2 regions of the Micromonospora citrea genome follow, and region 1 is predicted to be linked to the other one. Evidence: riboswitches for the same ligand, from Rfam matches in the RefSeq annotation. Region 1 holds a riboswitch; the other holds the start of a gene.

The links. Region 1 has a riboswitch for thiamine pyrophosphate ahead of GA0070606_RS23060 (ECF transporter S component). Riboswitches for the same ligand answer to the same signal wherever they lie in the genome.
Region 2: it holds a riboswitch for thiamine pyrophosphate, as region 1 does, so the genes downstream of both, thiE (thiamine phosphate synthase) here and GA0070606_RS23060 (ECF transporter S component) in region 1, are expected to answer to the same signal.

The regions. Positions count from the first base shown of each region.
Region 1 covers NZ_FMHZ01000002.1:5,020,417-5,025,015, reverse strand. Annotated here, with positions in the region: gene GA0070606_RS23075 (alpha/beta fold hydrolase) at 1-794, opposite strand, end outside; gene GA0070606_RS23070 (TIGR03943 family putative permease subunit) at 825-1,727, opposite strand; gene GA0070606_RS23065 (permease) at 1,724-2,665, opposite strand; TPP riboswitch at 2,915-3,019, shown strand; gene GA0070606_RS23060 (ECF transporter S component) at 3,092-3,682, shown strand; gene GA0070606_RS23055 (ABC transporter ATP-binding protein) at 3,811-4,599, shown strand, end outside.
Region 2 covers NZ_FMHZ01000002.1:4,306,454-4,311,052, forward strand. Annotated here, with positions in the region: gene GA0070606_RS19830 (ABC-F family ATP-binding cassette domain-containing protein) at 1-608, shown strand, start outside; gene GA0070606_RS19835 (nucleotidyltransferase domain-containing protein) at 605-1,402, shown strand; gene GA0070606_RS19840 (aldo/keto reductase) at 1,474-2,418, shown strand; TPP riboswitch at 2,743-2,851, shown strand; gene thiE (thiamine phosphate synthase) at 2,846-3,472, shown strand; gene thiO (glycine oxidase ThiO) at 3,466-4,599, shown strand, end outside.

The sequences.
Region 1 (4,599 bases):
GCCAGCGGCGCGGGCGCCTCGTCGGGAATCCAGTGGCTCATCCCGGGCAGCTCGACGAAACGGTAGTCGGCGCTCACCTGCCCGGCGCACGCCTCGGCGGCCGTCCGGCCGATCGCGATGTCGCGGTCGCTCCACACGAAGGTGGTCGGCACCCGCACCGGCCCGGTGGCCGCCATGTCGCGGCGGGACATCGCGCGGTACCAGTTCAGCGCGGCCGTGAGCGCGCCGGGCCGGCGCATCGGGTCGGCGTACGTCGCCACCCGCTCGTCGTCGCCCACCCCGTGCAGCATCCGGCGCAGCCCCGTCGCGCCCAACGCCAGCAGCGCCTTCTCCGCCTTGCCCGGCTTGCGGAACAGCGCGATGTAGGCCGAGCGGGCCTTCTGCCCCGGGTCCTCGGCCAGCGCGTGCGCCATCGCGGCGGGGTGCGGCACGGAGACCGCGGTCAGGGTGCGGACCCGCTGCGGGTGACGGGCGGCCAGGTCCCAGGCCACCATCGCGCCCCAGTCGTGCCCCACCAGGTGCGCCGCGTCGACGTCGAGGGCGTCCAGCACGGCCGCCGCGTCGGCCACCAGCTCCGGCAGCCGGTACGCCTCGACCGCCTCGGGCCGCGCGTCCGGCGAGTAGCCGCGCTGGTCGAGCGCGTACGTGCGCAGGCCGGCGGTGTGCAGGTACGGGACCACGTCGTCCCACTCGCCGCCGTGCTGGGGGAAGCCGTGCAGCAGCAGGACGGGCGCGCCGCCGGCCGGACCGCCGACGCGTACGTCGAACGTGAACCCCCGGGCGTCGATCCGCATGATCGCCAGCCTACCCAGGGCGGGCGCGCGTCACTCGTACTGGCGTCGGGGCACGGGCACCTGCCGCCAGGACTCCACGTCGAGGTAGGGGATCTCGGCGTCGTTGACCGGGTCGCGGGCGATCCGGTCGCTGTAGCGGCCCGTCACCTCGATCCAGGTGTCGTCGGCGAGCCCTTCGGGCACCGCGCCGGTCAGGCCCAGCTTGACCGGCCGCCCGTCGGCGGCGCAGCAGGAGAGCACGATGCGGGCCAGCAGCGGCCGGCCGTCGGGGCCGGTGGTGACGAAGCCGGTCAGCCGGACCCGGCGCTGCCCGATCGAGGTGCCCCGGTCGAACAGCGCCCGGGAGGCGTAGTCGAGCACGGTGACCTGCGCCGGGTCGCCGTCGGGCAGGGGCGGGTAGTCGGAGGGCTGCTGCCGGTCGGACAGCGCGGTGCCGGCCTGCCCGGCCGCGTACGACCCGAGGGCCGGCGGGGCGACCAGGAGCAGGCCCAGCACCGGCAGGATCAGCAACCAGCCGACCCGCGGCTCGTGCCCGTGCCCGTCGTGCCCGTAATCGTGGTCGACGCTGGCGGCATCCCGGTCGGCGCGGCCGGCGTCGTACGCCCGGCCGGCATCGCGCGCGTCGTGGTCGGCGCGGCCGGCATCGTACGCCCGGCCGGCATCGCGCGCGTCGTGGTCGGCGCGGCCGGCGGAGTGCTCGTCGTGGTCGGCGGACCCGGCGGGGGTGGCCGGGGGCGCGTCGGTGCGCCGCAGGAGCGGACGCAGCTCGTACCAGAGGGTCATCACCGCGGCGACCACCAGCAGCAGGCCGGCGGCGACCAGGAACGGACGCAGCCCCTCCTTGACGTAGCGCAGGTGCAGGTCGGTGAGGCCGGCCCGGACCACCGCGCCACCGAGCAGCAGCAGGACGACGGCCTGCGCCTGCCGGTTCACAGCAGCACCGCCCCGGTCGCGGCGGCGACCGCCACGGCCACGGCGAGGGTGGCCGGGGCGAACCGCAGCGCGAACCGCCGGCCGAAGACGCCGGCCTGCATCGCGATGAGCTTGAGGTCGACCATCGGCCCCACCACCAGGAAGACCAGTCGGGAGGTCAGCGAGAACTGCGACAGGGAGGCGGCGACGAAGGCGTCGGCCTCGGAGCAGAGGGAGAGCAGCACCGCGAGCCCGGCCAGCGCGAGCACGGAGAGGACCGGGTCGTCGGCGAGGGTCTGCAACCAGCGCTCGGGCACGACGACGTTGATGGTGGCGGCGGCCGCCGCGCCGATCACCAGGAACCCGCCGGCGTGCGTGACGTCGTGCCGGACCGCCGCCCAGAACGCCCGTCCACGGGAGCCGTCGTCCAGCTCGGGCCGGCGCGGCAGCCGGATCCACTCGGCCCGGCCGAGCCGCAACCAGAGCCAGCCCATGACCATCGCGACGACGAGGCTCGCCACCGCGCGGCCGACCACCATCTCCGGGTCGCCGGGGAAGGCCACCGCGGTGGCGGTGAGCACGATCGGGTTGACGGCCGGAGCGGCGAGCAGGAAGGCCAGCGCGGCCGCCGGCGTGACCCCGCGCCGGATCAGCGACCCGGCGATCGGCACCGAGCCGCACTCGCAGCCGGGCAGCACCACGCCGGCCGCGCTCGCGACCGGCACCGCCAGCGCGGGGTGGCGCGGCAGCGCCCGGGCCCAGAACGACCGCGGCACGAAGACCGCGATCACCGCGGAGAGGACCACGCCGAAGACCAGGAACGGCACCGCCTGCACCAGCACCGAGACGAAGACGGTGGTCCAGGTCTGCAGCCGGGGCGTGGAGAGGGCTCGGGCGAGCGGCTCCCGGAGGACGACGAGCAGGACCAGCAGGCCGGCGAGCACCTCGACCGACCCGATGCGCCAGGGTCCGTCGCCGTCCGCCGGTTCGTTCGGCGGTACGTCCGGCGGGGCCCCGCCGACCGCCCCGCCCTCCCGGGCACCACGGTCAACCTCGGATGTCACGTACGCGTCCCTCTGCCGGTCCCGCCAGTGGCCGCCCGAGACTACCGGCCGGAATCGACGGGGTCGACAGAACGCGCTGATGACCTGCGGAAAGATCACTTTGCCCGATGATCTTCGAAGGTGTTAGCGTCGGCGCGACAACTTCACATCCGACAGGGGAGCGCACAGCGCTGAGAGTGCGGGCACGCCCGCAGACCCTCGAACCTGATCTGGGTAATGCCAGCGCAGGGAGTTCGGTCGACCTCCAGCCGCGTCGACGTCCGGCACCTCCGGGCGCGGCGTGCGTCTTCTCCTGGTTCGCGTTCAGGACTGGGAGCAACCATGCGAGACGACACCACCACCCGGTGGCGCACACTCGACGTCGTCGTCGCCGCGGTGATCGCGGTGGCGTTCGGCGTCATCTTCTGGGCCTGGGGCCTGCTGTGGCGGGCCGTCGACCCCGCGTTCGCCTTCTTCCCGGCCGGTCAGGCGATCATGTACGGCGTGTGGCTGGTTCCCGCCGTGCTCGGCGGCCTGGTGGTCCGCAAGCCCGGGGCGGCGCTCTTCTGCGAGGCGGTGGCCGCGACGGTCTCCGCGCTGCTCGGCTCGGAGTGGGGCGGCATCACCATCGTCCAGGGCCTGATCCAGGGGCTGGGCGCCGAGTTGGCGTTCGCCGCGTTCCGGTACCGCTCGTTCCGGCTGCCCACCGCGCTGCTCGCCGGCGCGCTGACCGGCCTGGGCGCGGCGCTGTTCGACTTCTTCGTCTGGAACGTCGACTACGCGCTCGGCAGCTACCGCATCCCGTACGCCCTGCTCACCGTCGTCAGCGCGACGATCGTCGCCGGCGCCGGCGGCTGGGCCCTGACCCGCGCCCTGGCCACCACGGGCGCCCTGGACCGCTTCCCCGCCGCCCGCGACCGCCCCCTGATCTAACCCCACCCCACCCCACCCCCACCCACGGACCCGGCCGCGTTGATCATGACGTTATCGCCGCGACACGCCGCACCGGATGACGACAACGTCATGATCAACGCCTGTGGGCAGGCGGGAAGGAGGGCGGCGTGGGGGCGGTGACGCTGCGGGGGTTCGGGTGGCGGCACGCCGGGCGCCGGGCCTGGGCGGTGCGCGGGGTCGACCTGCGCGTCGAGTTGGGCGAGCGGGTGCTGCTGCTCGGGCCGTCGGGGGCCGGCAAGAGCACGCTGCTCGCCGCGCTGGCCGGGCTGCTACCCGAGGACTCGGGCGAGCAGGAGGGCACCGTCGAGATCGACGGCCTCGACCCCCGCAAGGGCCGGGAGCGGGTGGGCATCGTCTTCCAGGACCCGGAGACCCAGCTCGTGATGGCCCGCAGCGGCGACGACGTGGCGTTCGGGCTGGAGAACCGCGGGGTGCCCGCCGAGGAGATCTGGCCGCGCGTCGACGAGGCGCTGACCCGGGTCGGCTTCCCCTACCACCGGGACCGGCCCACCGCCGCCCTCTCCGGCGGCGAGCAGCAGCGACTCGCCCTGGCCGGCGTGCTGGCCCTGCGGCCGGGGCTGCTGCTGCTCGACGAGCCGACCGCCAACCTGGACCCGACCGGCGCCGCGCTGATCCGGGCGGCGGTGGCCGGCGCCCTGGACGCCGACACCACCCTGATCCTGGTCGAGCACCGGGTCGCCGAGGCGCTGCCGCTGGTCGACCGGGTGGTCGTGCTCGAACCCGGCGGCGGCGTCCGCGCGGACGGCCCGCCCGAGGCCGTCTTCGGCGCGCACGGCGACGCGCTCGCCGCGGAGGGCGTCTGGGTGCCCGGCCGGCCCGTACCGCCCCGACACGCGACCGCCCCGGCCGGCGACGTGCTGCTCACCGCCGACCGG
Region 2 (4,599 bases), 710 kb from region 1:
TCTGGTACGGCGACCGGGTCGCCGTGCTCGGCGCCAACGGCACCGGCAAGTCGCACTTCCTGCGGCTGCTGGCCCGGGGCGGCACCGACCCCGACCCCGCCAACGGCCCGGTCGACGGGGCGGCGGCGCTGGCGCCGGTGGCCCACGCCGGGGTGGCCCGGCTCGGCGCGCGGGTGCGCCCCGGGCACTTCTCGCAGACCCACGACCGGCCGGAGCTGATGGCGAAGACCCTCGTCGAGATCCTCTGGCGGGGCGACGACCACCGGGCCGGCATGGACCGGCACGCGGCGATGGCGGCACTGAGCCGGTACGAGCTGGCCGGGCAGGGCGACCAGCGCTTCGGCACCCTCTCCGGCGGGCAGCAGGCACGCTTCCTGGTGCTGCTGCTGGAGCTGTCCGGCGCGACGCTCCTGCTGCTCGACGAGCCCACCGACAACCTCGACCTGGCCTCCGCCGAGGCGCTGGAGGCCGGGCTGAACGCGTTCGAGGGGACCGTGGTGGCGGTGACCCACGACCGCTGGTTCACCCGGTCGTTCGACCGGTTCGTGCTCTTCCGCGGCGACAACGAGGTGGTGGAGACCCCCGAACCGGTCTGGGACGTGGCGTGATCCCCGCCGGCCTCGCCGACCGCCTGTGCGCGGTCGACGGGGTCGTCGCCGTCGCGCTCGGCGGCAGCCGGGCCCGGGGCGAGCATCGGCCCGACTCCGACTGGGACCTCGGCCTCTACTACCGGGGCGAGCTGGACGTGGCGGGGCTGCGGGCCGTCGCCGCGGCGGTCGCCGACGAGGGGGTCGAGCTGACCCCGCCCGGTGGCTGGGGGCCGTGGATCGACGGCGGCGGATGGCTGCGCGTCGGCGGGGCGGCGGTCGACTGGATCTACCGGGACCTCGACCGGGTGCACCGGATCTGGGCGGACTGCCGGGCCGGCCGCTACGAGGTCGGCGTGCAGGCCGGGCATCCGCTCGGTTTCTACTCGTGCGCCTACGCCGGGGAGGTGGCGTTCTGCCGCGTGCTCGCCGACCCGACGGGCGAGCTGACCGCGCTGCGGAAGGAGACGCTCCGCTACCCGCCAGCCCTGGCCGGGGCCCTGGTCGACGGCGGCTGGGAGGCCCGGCTGCTGCTCGACGGCGCCGGCAAGGCGACGTCCGCCGGCGACAGCGGTTACGTGGCCGGCTGCCTGTTCCGGGTGGTCGGGGTGCTCGCCCAGGTGCTGCACGCCCGGGCCGGGCGGTGGCTGGTCAACGAGAAGGGCATGCTCGCCTCCGCCGGGCGGTTGCCGGACGCCCCGCCCGACTTCGCCCGGCGGGCGCAGGCGCTGCTCGCGGCGGTCGGGCGGACGCCGGACGAACTGGCCGCCACGCTCGCGGACGCCCGCCGCCTCACCGCCGACGTGCTCGGCTGACCGGGGCGGGCGGGTTTCGCGCTCGTCGGCGTGCGGCTTGTGGCCGGCATAGGGTTGATCTCGTGACTGAGATGACCTATCGCCGGCTGGGCGACTCCGGGCTCGTGGTGTCCGTGGTCGGCATCGGCTGCAACAACTTCGGCCGCAAGCTGGACCTCGACGGCACCCGGGCGGTGGTCGACGCCGCGCTCGACGTCGGGATCAACTTCTTCGACACCGCCGACATCTACGGCGAGCCGCAGGGCGGCTCCGAGGAACTGCTCGGCCAGGCTCTCAAGGGCCGCCGCGACGACGTGGTGGTGGCCACCAAGTTCGGCATGGACATGCACGGGCTCAACGGCCCCGACTTCGGCGCTCGGGGCGCGCGACGCTACATCGCCCGCGCGGTCGAGGCGTCGCTGCGCAGGCTCGGCACCGACCACATCGACCTGTACCAGATGCACGAGCCGGACCCGGGCACCCCGATCGACGAGACCCTCGCCGCGCTCGACGACCTGGTGCGCGCCGGCAAGGTGCGCTACCTGGGCAACTCCAACTTCGCCGGGTGGCAGATCGCCGACGCCGACTGGGTGGCGTCGTCCAACGGCCGGTCGCGGTTCATCAGCGCCCAGAACCACTACAGCCTCCTGGAACGCTCCGTCGAGACCGAGGTGGTGCCGGCCTGCGAGCGGTTCGGTCTCGGGCTGCTGCCGTTCTTCCCGCTGGCCAACGGGCTGCTCACCGGGAAGTACAGGCGCGACCAGGCCCCGCCCGCCGGCAGCCGCCTCGCCGGTGGCGGCCGGTACGCCCAGCGCCTCGCCGCCGCCGACTGGGACCTCATCGAGGCCATCGAGGCGTACGCGGACGAGCGGGGCCTGTCGATGCTCCAGGTGGCGATCGGCGGGCTGGCCGCCCAGCCGGCGGTCACCTCGGTGATCGCCGGCGCCACCACGCCGGAGCAGGTGCGGGCCAACGCCGAGGCGGGTGCCTGGCAGCCCACCGACGAGGATCTCGACGCCCTCCGCGCGGTCCTCTGAGCCCTCACCCTCCCCCGCCCGAGCTGCCACGGGTGGAACACCACGGACCCTTCCGACCCCGGGAGACGCGCTTGGTGTTCCACCCGTCGCTGCCGGGCCGAAACGCGCAGCATGGCGCGGGTCAGGAGGCCGTCGGCGACGGCGACGCTGCCCGGAACGGCAGGAAGGCCAGGCGCGGCGGAACCCGGGCGGCGGAGGGCATCCGGACAGCATGTCGGGGGCGGGCGGTCACCCGCTGCCCCGACCGTCGCGATCGGGCGGTCGATGTGAAATCCGCATCCCGACCTTGGCGGATCCGGCGATCCGTCGTACGGTGACACCCGCAAGTGACCCACGGGAGCCCGGTGGACCGGGCTGAGAGGGGGGCTGTGAGCCCCCGACCGTCGAACCTGATCCGGATAATGCCGGCGCAGGGAGGAGTGTTGCCGTGCCGTCCCTCGGGCGACTGCATCTGATCACCGACACCCGACCCGGGCGTGACCCGCTGGCCGTGCTGCGGGCCGCCCTGCCGGTGGCCCGTGACGAACTGGTCGTGCAGGTCCGCGTGGAGGACGACGCCACCGACCGGGAGGCGTACGAGCTGGCCAGCCGGGTGGTCGCGCTCTGTGCGCCGTACGGCGCCACCTGCCTGGTCAACGACCGGTTGCACGTGGCGCTGGCGGTGGGCGCCGCAGGCGGGCACGTCGGCGCGGACGACCTGCCGGTCGGGGCGGCCCGCCGGGTGCTCGGCGCCACCGCCGTGCTCGGCGCCACCGCCCGCGAACCGGGAACGGCCGCCGAGGCGGTCGCCGCCGGGGCCAGCTACCTGGGCGTGGGCCCCTGCCACGCCACCAGCACCAAGACCGGGCTGCCGGCACCGATCGGCCCGGCCGGGGTGCGCGCCGTCGCCGAGGCCGTGGACGTGCCGGTCGTCGCGATAGGCGGCGTGACCGCCGCCAACGCGCCGGCGCTGCTGGCCGCCGGGGCGTACGGGGTGGCGGTGGTGGGGGCGCTCTCCGGGGCGGCCGATCCGGGCCGGGCGACGACGGAGCTGCTGGGAGCCCTGGGGTGCTGAGCCGGCCCGACGTCGCCGTGGTGGGGGCGGGACCGGTCGGGCTGGGAATCGCGTGGCGCTGCGCGGCGCGAGGGCTCCGCGTCGTCGTCCACGATCCCGCCCCGGGCTCCGGCGCGTCCCACGTCGCCGCCGGGATGCTCGCCCCGGTCGCCGAGGCGTACTTCGGGGAGCACGAGCTGACCGGGCTGCTGACGGCCTCCGCCGCCCGCTGGCCCGCCTTCGCCGCCGAGCTGACAGCCGCGACCGGCGCGGACATCGGCTACCGCACCGAGGGCACGCTGATGGTCGGGCTCACCGCCGACGACCTGGCGGAGGCGCGGCGGCTGTGGGCGTACCAGCAGGGTCTCGGACTGCCGGTGACGCCGCTGCGCCCCTCGGCGCTGCGGGACCGCGAGCCGGCGCTGGCCCCCCGGGTGCGCGGCGGCGCGCTCGCCGCCACCGACCACCAGGTCGACCCGCGTCGGCTCGTGCCGGCGCTGCGCACCGCCGCCGAGCGGGCCGGCGCCACGCTGCTGCCCACCGCCGTGCGGCGGCTGTCCGACGTGGACGCCCGCGTCACGGTGGTCGCGGCCGGCTGCGGCGCGGCGGCCCTGACCGGGTTGCCGGTGCGGCCGGTGAAGGGCCAGGTGCTGCGGCTCCGCGCGCCCGGCGGCGTCCCGCCGGGCTTCCGGCACGTCATCCGGGGGTACGCCGACGGCGAGCACGTCTATCTCGTGCCCCGCGAAGACGGGGAGGTGGTGGTGGGCGCGACCGTCGAGGAGCGCACCGACACCGACGTCTCCGCCGGGGCGGTGCTGCGCCTGCTCCGCGCCGCCGTCGACCTGCTGCCGGAGTTGGCCGAGTACGACCTCGTGGAGACGCTCGCCGGCCTGCGCCCCGGCACCCCGGACAACGCGCCGATCCTCGGCCCGCTGCCGGACCGGCCGGGCGTGCTCCTCGCGACCGGGCACCACCGGCACGGCATCGTGCTCACCCCCGTCACCGCCGACCTGATCGCCGACCTGGTCGTCACGGGCACGCCAGACCCGCTGCTCGCCCCCTTCACCCCCGCCCGGTTCCTGCCCCCGAACCCGGCCGGTCCGGTCGGCGTCACTGGGCCGGTCGGCGTCGCCGAGCTTGCCGAGAGC